Regions from separate parts of the Aciduricibacillus chroicocephali genome, predicted to be linked through region 2. Evidence: riboswitches for the same ligand, from Rfam matches in the RefSeq annotation. Region 2 holds a riboswitch; each other region holds the start of a gene.
What was found. A riboswitch is a leader RNA that binds a small molecule or an ion and turns the genes downstream of it on or off. The one in region 2 is predicted to bind preQ1.
Positions count from the first base shown of each region.

Region 1: another riboswitch for preQ1. It lies ahead of QR721_RS01745 (QueT transporter family protein); the one in region 2 lies ahead of queF (preQ(1) synthase).
Region 3: another riboswitch for preQ1. It lies ahead of queC (7-cyano-7-deazaguanine synthase QueC); the one in region 2 lies ahead of queF (preQ(1) synthase).

Region 1 is NZ_CP129113.1:318,294-322,946, reverse strand. Features, by position in the region: gene QR721_RS01755 (alpha/beta hydrolase) at 314-1,177, shown strand; gene QR721_RS01750 (DUF1259 domain-containing protein) at 1,229-1,633, opposite strand; PreQ1 riboswitch class I at 1,735-1,779, shown strand; gene QR721_RS01745 (QueT transporter family protein) at 1,788-2,285, shown strand; gene QR721_RS01740 (VanZ family protein) at 2,315-2,719, opposite strand; gene QR721_RS01735 (transcriptional regulator SplA domain-containing protein) at 2,824-3,084, shown strand; gene splB (spore photoproduct lyase) at 3,077-4,105, shown strand; gene QR721_RS01725 (MarC family protein) at 4,172-4,653, shown strand, end outside.
Region 2 is NZ_CP129113.1:1,789,578-1,794,230, reverse strand. Features, by position in the region: gene QR721_RS09400 (o-succinylbenzoate--CoA ligase) at 1-500, shown strand, start outside; gene QR721_RS09395 (mechanosensitive ion channel) at 571-2,163, shown strand; PreQ1 riboswitch class I at 2,209-2,255, shown strand; gene queF (preQ(1) synthase) at 2,322-2,816, shown strand; gene QR721_RS09385 (hydrolase) at 2,879-3,205, shown strand; gene QR721_RS09380 (hypothetical protein) at 3,301-3,819, shown strand; gene ytkD (RNA deprotection pyrophosphohydrolase) at 3,843-4,316, shown strand; gene QR721_RS09370 (ABC transporter permease) at 4,362-4,653, opposite strand, start outside.
Region 3 is NZ_CP129113.1:268,776-273,428, reverse strand. Features, by position in the region: gene allB (allantoinase AllB) at 1-1,077, shown strand, start outside; gene QR721_RS01505 (ZIP family metal transporter) at 1,170-1,976, opposite strand; PreQ1 riboswitch class I at 2,214-2,258, shown strand; gene queC (7-cyano-7-deazaguanine synthase QueC) at 2,346-3,014, shown strand; gene queD (6-carboxytetrahydropterin synthase QueD) at 3,011-3,448, shown strand; gene queE (7-carboxy-7-deazaguanine synthase QueE) at 3,445-4,167, shown strand; gene QR721_RS01485 (hypothetical protein) at 4,222-4,653, opposite strand, start outside.

The sequences.
Region 1 (4,653 bases), 1.3 Mb from region 2:
TCTTTCTTCAATAAATTAGTTTGAATTGGAAAAATGACGGGTAGATGTGGTATTAGGGGATATTATAGTAGATCGAAAGTGATATAGTGTCATATTTCTTAATAACGGTATTATATGTGTTTAAACCTTGTTTTGACAACAGTCTTTTTTATTAAAACATGAACTTTCCGTCTTTATCCTTTTCCGACTGGCTATAAGTAAAGGCTTAAAGGATTTTTGGACTTTTTGTGAAGTCATTAAATTACCTGTATAATTATACTTATCAACAATATTATTGGTATCTTAATGATTATTAAAAGGGGTCTATTATAATATGGAAACATTTACTTATAAGACGAACTCCGGTTTTGAAATTACTGGAGACTTTTATCCTGCCAGATCAAAAAATGCCCCACTCCTCATATATATTCATGGAGGCGGACTAATTTGGGGATCAAAGAAAGATCTGAATAATGAACAACTTCATCTATATAATGAAGCCGGATATAATGTATTCTCGATCAATTATCGACTTGCTCCCGAAACAAAGTTGCCAGAAATTGCAACAGATCTTGCCGACTGTATGCGTTGGGTTCAAGAAGATGCTCCGGCTGAAATGAACTACGACCGTGAACGCGTTGCTGTAATCGGCAGTTCTGCAGGTGGCTACCTTTCTTTACTAAGCGGCACGTTTCCCGTAAAGCCGAAAGCGATTATTTCATTCTATGGCTACGGCAATATTCTTGGTGGCTGGTACCGTATGCCAAGCCGTTATTTCAATAAGGACAAAAAGGTCCCCGAACCTCTTGCTCGCCAATTAATTGGAAATCAACCAATTTCGGAGGCTCCGATAGAAAAGCGCTATGGCATCTATCTATTCTGCCGGCAACAAGGCAAATGGCTCGACTACGTGACCGGTATGAGCCCAATTCTTGAAATGAATCGCTTGAAACAATACTGTCCAATAGATCTTGCAGATACTTCTTACCCGCCTACACTGCTCCTGCATGGAGATGCTGATGACGATGTACCGTATTCCGAATCAGTTAACATGAATGAGAAACTTCAAGAACTCGGCGTTGACAGCAGTTTGATTACAATTCCAGATGGCGCCCATCAATTCGACCTTGAGATGGACAAGCCAGAAGTTAAAGAAACATTCATTGAAGTGCTTGATTTTCTAAAGATGCATCTATAGATTGAATGAACCGGTATGCCTAATGAAAAGCGAAAAGCACGCCGGTTCTAATCATTTTGGCATCGGCTTGCTTGCAAGTTTAGAAAAAGCATATGCCATTTTTCTTGCAAACTTAAGTGGCGGTTCAACAGATTGAACATGAACATACATAAGTTTTGGATTGTCATAAATCCAATGATTGTGTATAGCACCAATGATCAGCCCTTGTTTAGTTATTGCCTGAGTAAAAGCTGGCAACTCCCGCTCCTCGATAACCGTTTCAGAGAGATTAAGTGCATCCCCCTTCTCATCCAATGATTCAAAAAACACTGCGTTTCCCTTTGCCGAATTGCTTTTCTTTCCCATTAAATGAACATCAAAATTCCGTACCAATTGAACCATACAAACACCTTTTTCATACTTCGCTTTCGCTCCGAAGACTTCACCGAACTTCCTGCAAATTGATGAGTGGTCCAAATTCATCCCTCCATATTGCATTCTGTAATTACAATACGCAGGCAACCCCATCATGTTCATATTGCCTTTCTTTCCAGTCCTCTATATAATATGAGAGTTGCACAAACGTGGTTCGAAACCATCCCACGATAAAAAACTAAGGAGAGAAATTCAAATGAATACTAGAACACTTGTTGCAAATGGACTGCTCGCAGCTCTTTATATTGCCGTTTCTTTTATGATTCAACCACTTGCATATGGGCCTGTACAGTTAAGGATTCCAGAAATGCTTAACTTGCTCATTGTCTATAATAATAAATACTTCTATGGTATAGTCATCGGTGTTTTCATCACGAATCTATTTTCGCCGAACGGTGTACTGGACCTTTTCTTTGGAGTGGGCCAATCCATTATCGCTCTAGCTCTTACAATGCTCATAGGTCTTTTCATTAAGAACAAACTGCAACTGATGACTGTGAATACACTAATTTTCACAGCTACAATGGTCATCATTGCCTGGGAAATCGTTCTTGTCAATATGCATAACGTTGCAAATGATGCTTTCATGCCACTTTGGGGTATTCTCGCGGCAGGGGAATTCATCGTTATGGCAATCGGCATTCCAATTATGTATGCGTTGGACAAGCGTCTTCACTTCAAGGACCTTATATAGTTGTTATAATTCGAAAAGAGGCATCCGTCTTAATGGCGGATGCCTCTTTTCCTCTTAATTAAGTAAAGTAACCCAAGTCCAATCAAGGCTCCGCAAGAGTCAAGCATTACATCCGCTATAGACCCCGTCCGTCCCGGCACATGAAGCTGATGCCACTCATCTGTTGCTGCATATGCAGTTACAAAGAGCCATGCAAAAAGATATGGCCGCTTCGGCAGGAACAGCGCTAGCAGGACTGCAAGTGAGCTGAAAGAGAGCAAATGCATCCCCTTCCTGAAGAAATAGTTCACCCAAGGGACTTGATCTGCTGTGACAGGAAGCTTATGGGCAATCCACTCATATGTATTTCCGCCAGTCGCAGCAGGCGACTTTGTCACAAGGAAAATTCCGACGCAAATAGCGATGGCCGCGATGATAAATAAGATTCTCTTCATGTTCCCCCCGCTTTCATCCTTTCATTATACAAACTCAACACTGTTATGAAAAGCAGACAATCCGGCAATGCTTAAGAGTATCATAATGAAAGCAAGGTGAAGATATGTCCATCCATGAACAATACAATCCGGGAGATATCGTTTATTGCATTATTCGGAATCCCCACGCCCAGGATGTCGCAAATGTTCAACACGCTGCTGTTGTTCAAGATCCAAGTAATCCGGACGGCCTCGCACTGTTTCTATACGAAACGTATTATCCACTGACTGACGAATTCGCGATTTATCCGACAGAAGCCGAAGCTGAAGCTGCATACCAGGACGCGTTTGGCCTTGCCGAGGACAGGGAGGATTTCTATGGTTAAGCCATTCGTCCCCCAGCTCGTCTATGTAGAGCCAAAAGCACTTGAATACCCGCTCGGGAAAAAACTGGTCAATAAATTCACCGATATGGGTATCGAAATTCGACAGACAACATCCCATAATCAAATTCGCAATCTGCCCGGTGATAATCACTTCCAGAAATATCGCATGGCAAAATCGACCTTAGTCATAGGTTTAAGAAAGACATTGAAATTCGATACATCCAAACCATCCGCAGAGTATGCAATCCCTTTCGCAACTGGCTGCATGGGACATTGCCATTATTGCTACCTCCAGACAACAATGGGCTCCAAGCCATATATTCGTACATATGTAAATGTCGAAGAGATCTTCGATGCGGCAGATCAGTATATGGAGGAGCGCGCTCCTGAAATGACTCGCTTTGAGGCATCTTGTACTTCTGACATCGTCGGTGTAGATCATCTAACACATACATTGAAGCACGCTATTGAACATTTCGGGAAATCTAAATACGGCCAGCTTCGTTTTGTGACGAAGTTCGCTCATGTCGACCACTTGCTTGATGCAGAGCATAAAGGTCGTACCCGTTTCCGCTTCAGCATCAACGATGACTACATCATCAAATATTTTGAACCGGGAACTTCTCGTTTGAAGGAAAGAATTGAAGCTGCGGTAAAAGTTGCAGAGGCAGGCTATCCGCTCGGCTTCATAGTCGCACCGATTTATTTGCATGATGGCTGGCAAGAAGGATATAAGGAAATGTTCGAACGTCTTGAAGCTGAACTCCCTGCCTTTGCCCGTAAGGACCTTACGTTTGAAATGATCCAACATCGTTTCACAAAACCTGCTAAGCGTGTTATACAGGAGAACTACCCGATGACGAAGCTTGAGCTTGACGAAACTAAGCGCAAGTGGAAATGGGGACGTTATGGGATTGGCAAATATGTATACCAGGATGATCAGCAGGAGGATATTAAAGATACACTTGGCGGTTATATCAATAAGCTCTTCCCCGAAGCTCGTATTGAGTACTTCACGTAATATGAATGGTTTTCTTTTCGGCATGCCGGGAACACTTCTAACAAAAAACAAAGACAGGTGTTGCCCATGATCGGATTAATCATTAAATTGACAGTTTCCCTTTTTGCGGTCATGAACCCGCTCGGGAATATTCCAATTTTCATCTCACTGACAAGTGATTATACAGATAAAGAGAGAAAAGCTGCTGCGCGCAAGGCTACCTTTATCTCACTCATTATCCTGACTGTATTCCTGCTTGTCGGCAAAATTATTTTCTCAACATTCGGAATTACAATTCATGCTTTCAGAATTGCAGGCGGCATACTCATTTTCGGAATTGCCTATGGCCTACTTCACGCAAAGCCAACAGGTGCTCAGCACCCTCATGGTGATGAACGTGCAGAAGCCCAGCAAAAAGATGATATCTCGGTCACACCGCTCGCACTCCCAATTATTGCTGGTCCTGGGACGATCGCTACTGTGATGTCTCATTCAGCAAACACTCCAAGTGCAATGTTTGGCATTTTTATCAGCTATACAATTATATTGGCCGCGACATTCATTTTGTT
Region 2 (4,653 bases):
ATGAACCGGATCAAAATGGTGAAGGAGAGATTGTTGTGAAGGGGCCAATGGTTGTCAGTGGCTATTATGGGAATGTCGAAGCAAGTCATAAGGCGATTACTGAGAATGGTTGGCTGAAGACAGGAGATATCGGCAGACTTGATGAAGGAGGATTCCTCTTTGTGCTTGACCGGCGTAAAGATCTCATTATCTCCGGCGGTGAAAACATTTATCCTGCCGAACTCGAAAGTGTACTGTCTACGCACCCTAAATTGAGAGAAGTAGGGGTAGTTGGCCTCCCTGATTCTAAGTGGGGGCAAGTGCCGGCAGCTTTTTTTGTGTGTAGGAATGAATCATTGGACGAGCAGGAACTTGTCCAATTTTGCTATGAAAAACTTGCACGTTTTAAAAGACCGAAATACTTCTTTGAAGTGAAGGAGCTTCCTCGCAATGCTTCTGGCAAACTGCTTCGGTCAAAACTTGTTGAAATAGCACATGAAATGAGTCGAAAAAAACGATAAAATGTTTGATTTTCCTCAAATTGTGGTAAACAAGCAACTGGCTTTTTACTTTATGCTGAGGAGGATCTCAATGAATGGATTTGTGAATGATTATTTCAATGGGAGTTTTATGAATGGGCTCCAGCATACGATTCTTGCCATTATTGTTCTTGTTGTTGGCTGGATTGTAGCTAAAATAATTGGAAACCTTGTGGAGAAGGGACTCCGCAAAACAGAGCTGGATGAGAAAGTATTCCATTTCTTCCGATCTGATGACAAAAAACAAGAAAAGAAAGTGGACTCCAACCGTATAATCGGCAAAGCAGTTTTCTATCTGATTATGCTATTCGTACTCGTATCTGTATTTGATCTGCTTCAGCTGAACATGATTGCCGGTCCGCTATCTAATATGACAGCTACAATTCTTGGATTCATACCTGCAGTTCTCAAAGCCTTACTGATTCTAATTGTCGGTTGGCTCGTAGCTTCAGCTGTAAAATGGGCAATTGTGAAGGGTTCTAAGAAGCTCAACTTGCTTCATCTCTTTTACAAGATGAAGATTGCTAAGTCTGAAGAAGAAATTGAAGATTATGTTCAAAAGGCAGGTAAGCTTGCATTCGGTGTCATTTTGCTTCTATTCATTCCGGCTGTCTTACACGCTCTTCAAATTGATGGACTTGCCCAGCCGGTCAGCAATCTCGTTGCTGCTGTACTTGCATTTATCCCGAAACTGTTTGCAGCGGTACTCGTATTCGCTGTTGGCTGGTTTGTAGCGAAAGTTATTAGAAATATACTGATCAATATTCTAAAGGCAGCTGGTTCTGAACGCCTTGCGAAAAGTCTTCAGCTTGATAAGTTTTTCGAAGGTTCATCTCTTGCCCAGCTAATTGGAAATATCGTCTTTATCCTTATTATGTTGCCGGTCACAATTGCAGCGCTGGACCGTTTAGAGCTTGCAGGAATTACAGAACCAGCTATGCATATGCTTGCGGAAATTATGAATATGATTCCAAATATCCTGATTGCCCTCGTTTTAGTCATGATTGGAATCTGGTTGGGACGCCATATTGGAAAGTGGACGACACAGTATTTACAGCGACTCGGCTTTGACAAGCTGCTTGGTAAACTGGAGATTGGTAATGCAAAAGGGACAATGTCTCCATCTGCAGTTGTCGGATACATCGTCCAAATTCTGATCGTCTTTTTCCTTATCGTTCAGGCACTGAATCTTGTGAAGCTTGGCTTCCTTGTGACAATCGCAGCTGCGATTACAGCATATTTGCCAAATGTTCTTGCTGCAGTTCTAATTATCGGAGCGGCATTGATTCTTGCTAATATAGTTCATAAAGTGCTGATCAATATGCTAACCGGCCATGCAAAAGGAATTCTTGCCGGTTTTGCAAAATATGCAATCTTAACAATTGCAGTCTTTATGGCACTCACTCAGCTAGGTATTGCTTCAAGCATTGTTACAACAGCATTCACCTTAATTCTTGGTGGTCTTGCCTTGGCGTTTGGTCTTGCTTTTGGTCTTGGAGGAAAAGACTTCGCACACAAGTATCTATCCCGTTTTGACAACACGATTGAAAAAACAGGAATGAAGGACCGCAATGCACCAGACATTGCAGGCGAGCTTCCAGACCCTAGAAATCGCAGGAAACGTGATATGTTGGACAATGAGTAGTAAAGGTTTGTCCGGTATGCTATACTCGATGAAGAAGTATAAGCATATACAGAGGTTCTTAGCATTAACCCTCTATAAAAAACTAAGGAAACCGATCAGTTCAGGCCGCATTCCTTGGTAAGGGATGCGGCCTTTTTTCGATTCAGGGAGGAATCTATATGACGTCAAAAGAAGAACAATTAAAAGATCTTACATTGCTAGGTAATCAAAATGTCCCTTATTCATTCGATTATGACCCGAGTGTTCTGGAAGCGTTTGAGAACCGAAAACCGGATCGTGATTATTTTGTGAAATTCAACTGCCCAGAATTCACAACACTTTGTCCAATGACAAATCAGCCGGATTTTGCGACAATTTATATAAGTTACATACCTGACAGGAAGATGGTTGAATCCAAGTCACTCAAGCTTTATCTGTTCAGTTATCGAAATCATGGAGGTTTTCATGAAGATAGTGTGAACACAATTATGGACGATCTGATTGAATTAATGGACCCAAGGTATATTGAAGTATGGGGGAAGTTCACACCTCGTGGCGGCATCTCAATTGACCCTTATTGCAATTATGGAAAACCCGGGACTAAATTTGAAAAAATGGCCGAAAACAGGCTAATGCAGCATGATTTATATCCAGAGAAAATTGACAATCGTTAAAATACGCCATTATGCATGAAATGCCTTCCTTCATCGCAAAGTAAGACCATGGAGGTGGCAAAATGGAGAAACATGAATTCTATGTCAATATTGCTACAGGTGAGATCTCACGGAATAAGGTCGGGAACAATAGTTCTTTCGTTATTCATGCAACGGAAGACGAGGTATATGCTCTTCGTGAGCAGTTTGATCAGATGCATGGAGCTGGAGTCCGCTCTTTCTTCAGAGCACATGTACCGATTGTAAGTTACAGTAATGACAAAGCAAATGATGAGTATGATGCAAGTTTGGTTGAAGCTTATCGTCTTCTGTATGAGCTCGGAGATGAAACAACGAAGAAGCATATTGCGGAGATGAATTTTCCGATTTATGAAGAAGAAAAGGAATAAGCTCGTCTTATTCCTTTTTATTTTTCCCGGTTTACCTTGCTGTCAAATAGAGAATACATATAATAGATAAATTTGCAGCAAGGAGGAATTCATAAATGGGAAAGAAGAGTATTGCAGCCGCCTTTGTCATTGTCGGGCTTACATTCAGCGCACCTTATGTCAGCTTTGGTCAATCAGCCTATGACAATGCGACGGTCAGCCAAGTACAGCAAAACGATAAACTTGATAAGGCGCGTGTCTCCGAATTAATGGAACGATTTTCTAAAGAACTGAACCAGCCAACTGATCAAGAAGGTAGAGTTTTGAACATAAAAGACAAATCTCATTTGTTGGAGAAATTCGCTACCTTTGCCGAACCGTCCGCTGTGAAGCCTTTCATAAATGAACTATACCGTCAAGCAGGCAGCAAGCTCTTTCTGAAACCAGTTGAAGGGCCTCCTGATTTTGATGAACAGCTTGATTATGATATGGTACAATTAACAGAGGACCGGGCAGAAGTGAAGCAAAAGCTGAACTCGGCCCTGTACGGAAATCTTACAATGCGCATTCATTTTCACCATAGTGAAGGCACATGGAAAATCGCCCGTATTCAATATGAACAGGCGGTGGATTGAGGAAAAGGCAGCTGATTTGAAAAATGCACAAGTTCAAAGATTATTATCAAAACGCGGTGACTTTGTCATTTGCCGATGAACCATTCTCAAGGGATCCGAAGCATGTATGGGTCATTTGCCGACATAGAGGCAAATGGCTTCTGACTGCTCACAAGGAACGCGGACTTGAATTTCCCGGGGGCAAGGTTGAAGAAGGTGAAAATGCAAAAGCCGCAGCCATCAGAGAAGTGATGGAAGAAACGGGCGGAGAAATTGATAAGATCCAATATATTGGTCAGTACAAAGTAGATGGAAAAAGCGCTATGATCATTAAGAATGTCTATTATGCAGAAATTGCAAAATTGCTGCCGCAGGAAACATATTATGAGACGGACGGACCGGTGATCATGGAGGAGCTGCCAAAAAATATTCGGCATAATGCTGAATATAGTTTCATTATGAAAGATAAAGTACTTACCCATTGCCTGAACAAAATAGAAAATGAAATCCATCAGTAAAAAAAGCCGAACGCTGCAGAAATTGAGCAGTGTATCGGCTTTTTCTCATGATGTGTGCCTGATGAGCCATTTTTCAATTTTTTCCACAAGCTTGAACATCAAAGCGGCAAAAATGGCTATTAGGATAAGACTGGACATAACGAGAGTGAAGTCGAAAACCTGGAATCCATAAATGATCAAATAGCCAAGCCCTTGCTTTGATACGAGAAATTCTCCAACAATTACTCCAACCCAGGCGAGACCAACATTGACTTTGAAGGTGGATATGATTGCCGGTAGTGTTGACGGGAATACAGCTTCTTTAAAAACTTGGAAGCGTGTCGCACCGAAGCTTCGC
Region 3 (4,653 bases), 1.2 Mb from region 2:
AACGCTCTCCCGGCGACAACAAACAAAGCAGCCCTTGACCTAAAAATTGAAGCTGCAAAAGGAAAAAACTATGTAGACTACAGTTTTTACGGCGGTTTGATCCCAGGGAACATCCACCAGCTTGAGGAACAAGCAAAAGGCGGCGTAAAAGCTTTCAAATGCTTCATTTCCGACTGTGGCAGCGATATTCCTGAAGACTTTGCCAATGTAGATGATTATACTCTCTACAAAGGAATGCAGAAGCTCGCTGAACTTGATCAGCTACTTTGCATTCATGCAGAGAATCCGGATATTACAAGAAGACTTGCAGAGGATAAAATGCGCGAAGGCAAGACAACAGGTGTTGACTATGCAGAAAGCCGTCCAATCTTTACTGAAGTCGAAGCAGTTAAGCGTGCCATTCTCTTCGCTAAAGAAACTGGATGCAAACTTCATTTAGTACACATCAGCACCTCTGAAGCTATTCAAGAAATTCTTAAAGCGCAACGTGAAGGTCAAGATGTAACAGTCGAATCATGCCCACACTACTTTGCTCTTTCAGCAGAAGATGTAGATGCAATCGGACCAAAGGCAAAATGTCAGCCTCCATTGCGTAAAAAAGCAGACCAGGAAAGACTTTGGGATGAACTGCTTGCAGGTAATATCGGCTGGCTTACATCAGACCACTCCCCTTGCACTTGGGACTTGAAAGATGCTCCTCTCTTTGAAGCATGGGGCGGGATTAGCGGCTGCCAGAACAACGTTGACCTTATGTTCGACCTTGCTGTTAAGCAGCGCAACATGCCGGTTGAACAGTTCGTTCATCTAATCGCAACAAATCCATCCAAGCGTTTCAACTTCCCGAACAAAGGAGAAATTGCGCTTGGTAAGGATGCTGATATTATTTTTGTAGATCCGAATCAGAGCTATACACTGAAGAGTGAGGACCTGTATTATAAAAATAAATTCAGCGCCTATGAAGGTTTTGATATCGGCTGCCGTGTGACAAAAACAATTTTGCGCGGTAATATTGTCTTCGATTTGAATGAAGGTATTGTCGGCGAACCAAAAGGAAAACTAATGCTCGAAAACAACTAATGTTTCAACTGATAAAGCAGGGATATTTGCATCCCTGCTTTTTTGTTTGCCCAAAATGGCTGATTTATGCTCACTTTCCCACTAGGCTCCTTTTAACCAAGCATGATGTCCAGTACCATCATCAGTGTAAATCCGATAATCAGAAAAGCCGAAGCGAGATCCCCATTCCCTTCTTCATGTGCGGCAGGCACCACTTCCTCGACGACAACAAATATCATTGCTCCAGCGGCAAAACTAAGTGCATAAGGAAGAAGCGGTTGAAAGAGCCCGACAGCCAGGACGCCAACAACAGCGGCAACAGGTTCAACAAGACCAGAGAGCTGACCATACATGAAGCTTCTTCTCCTTGAAAGTCCCTCACGCCGCAACGGCATAGAAACAGCAAAACCTTCTGGGATATTTTGCAAACCTAACCCAACTGCCAGAATGAGTACACTCGCAAACTCTGCTCCCCCAAGGGAAACAGCTCCTATTGAAACGCCAATTGCGAGCCCTTCTGGAATATTGTGCAAAGTGATTGCGAGCACAAGCAATGTACTACGCTTTTTCTTGTGGGACTGGATTCCTTCCGCCTGTGCCAATCCCATATTCGGATGCAAATGAGGCAAGAGTTTGTCCACTGCCCAAAGAAAAAAGCCCCCTAGAATGAAACCAGTTGCAGTTGGAATCCAAGCACTCGTACCAGCTTCATCCGCCATTGCAGCTGCAGGTTTAAGGAGCGACCAGAAGCTTGCTGCAATCATGACACCACCAGCGAATCCAAGCATTGCATCCATGACTCTCTGGTTGAAGTCCTTTGAAGCAAAGACAAATGAGGCACCGAATGCCGTCATCAACCAAGTGAAAGTTCCTATAAGCAGAGCCTGCTCCAATGGGGTAAATGTGATGAATGTATCCACCTGTGTAACCTCATTTCTTCAAATCGATCAGCTAGAATAATATATGCAAGGTTGGTAGACATTCATACCGTGAGCATTTTATCATTTCGCCTTCTGATTAAAATTTGGATGCGCTCAAAGGACTTTTCATATTTCTATATTATGTTAAGGTTACTTCCTAAAAATCGCCTTAATCCTAACAAGACAAGCGTCGTTATTCGTGTTAGAGTAAAAGGAGCACCATAATACTGCTATGATGCAGAAGATGTTCGAAATCCTCCATCTCTAAAAAACTAGGAAGCCAACAGCATGCTTCTTGGTGCTGTCTTTTTTGCTTTAATCAAGGACGCTTTTCGGGCTCTTCTTGCAAGTCGAGAGGAGAAACTATAAATGAAAAAGAAAGAAAAAGCTGTCGTCGTTTTCAGTGGCGGACAAGACAGTACGACATGTCTGTTTTGGGCTCTGGAACGTTTCGAAACGGTTGAAACAGTTACATTCCAATACGGACAGCGGCATGCAGCAGAGCTTGATTGCGCCCGTGCAATCTGTGAAGAACTTGGTATCCGCCAGCATGAACTTAATATGGATTTGCTTAACCAGCTTGCTCCAAATGCGTTGACCCGTGATGACCAGGAGATCGAGACGGGCGAAGACGGTCTGCCGACAACGTTTGTACCCGGGAGGAATCTTGTATTCTTCTCCTTCGCTGCTATTCTTGCACGCCAAATTGGAGCTCGTCATATCATTACAGGTGTAAGCCAGACAGATTTCAGTGGCTACCCGGACTGCCGTGACGGTTTCATAAAAAGCTTGAATGTCACACTGAATCTCGCAATGGATGATGACTTTGTACTTCAGACACCTCTCATGTGGCTTGATAAATCAGAGGTTTGGGAACTGAGTGATCAGCTTGGAGCGTTTGACTTTGTTAGAGAAAAGACACTTACATGCTACAACGGCGTGATGGGTAATGGCTGTGGCACATGTCCTTCATGTGAACTGCGCAATCAAGGGCTTGAACAATATCTTGGACGCAGAACGGCAGGTGCTCTTAAATGATGCAACAAATCTATCCTGTACCACCACATGACTATATGTATGAACTAAATAAAGATTTTCACTTTGCAGCAGCACATTATGTTCCTCATGATGAAGCTGGTCCTTGCCAGCGCACCCATGGACATACGTATTTTGTCAATGTGACAGTTGCCGGCGATGTACTCGATGAACAAGGATTTTTGATAAACTTCAAAATGATCAAGGATTTGATTCATAAACGTTTTGACCATCGGATTCTAAATGATGATCCCCTATTCTCAAACGAGGAGGCCAATTACTTCCCGACAAGCGAAGTTGTTGCCAGAACCATTCATGAAGTCATCTCTGAACATCTTAGCGAACTTCCTAATAAGCCTGTATGTCTGCAAGTCTTCCTTCGCGAGACACCTACGAGCTACTGCGTGTACCGTCCGAAAGCAGGTGACCGATCATGAAGACACCCGTTATGGAAATCTTCGGCCCTACCATCCAGGGGGAAGGTATGGTCATTGGACAAAAAACAATGTTCGTTCGTACAGCGGGCTGTGATTACAGCTGTTCTTGGTGCGATTCCAAGTTCACTTGGGATGGCAGTGAGAAGGACAATATCCGTATGATGGAAGCAGAGGAAATCGTTCAGGAACTAGATAATCTTGCACGTGGAAGATACAATCATGTAACTATTTCTGGAGGGAATCCTGGTTTACTGAAGAGTTTGGGTGAACTGATTGAACTGCTCCATGAGCGTGGCCATAAAGTGGCGCTTGAAACCCAGGGGAGCAAATGGAAGCCATGGTTCAATGAAATTGATGAACTGACCATTTCACCGAAGCCACCAAGTTCCGGAATGGTGACAAACTATACTGTTCTCGATGAAATAATCCGCACATTGCAAGCTGAGCAGAAAGGGCGCTTCAGCTTGAAAGTCGTCATTTTTGATGATGCAGATTTCGACTACGCTGTTGATTTATATAAACGTTATCCAGATGCTGACTGGTACTTACAAGTCGGAAATGATGACTTGGTGACACTTGATGATGCTGCTCTCGTTGCACATTTGCTTCGCAAGTATGAAAAACTTATTGATCGAGTAATGGAGAGCACCGATTTAAATAACGTAAAAGTATTACCGCAACTCCATACGTATTTATGGGGGAACAAACGAGGTGTATAAAAAAATCAGCTATCCTAATATGGATAGCTGATTTTTTTATACCATTAACAAGTTTTACTTCTTCCATGCTTGCACAATTGACCGCAGCCGCTCTTGCTCTGATGCAAACTGGCTTACTCGATGGCCATTCGCTCCAGACGGATGTGGGAAGCCAAAGAGACAGCGTTCAGCACGTATCTTCTTCACCTCAGCAAGCTGTCCAAGTATTTCACCGACAGCCTTTCCAAGCGGGATGAGCAAGTATTCTCCCTCAATCAGACTGAGTTCTTCTGGAAACACTTTTTCAATGTATGGTTTCAACATCTCAACTCGATCCATTTTTGGTGCATGGCCTGTGTAATTTTTCCCATTTTTAAATATTGGGTATTTGATAATGGAAGTTGTATGCAGCAAGTCTGTACGTTCTTCGAATAATTCAGCGGAAGAAGAAAGATTAAATAAGGAGGAAATCCCGATACCGTCAAGCATCTGAATCAAATGTGTACG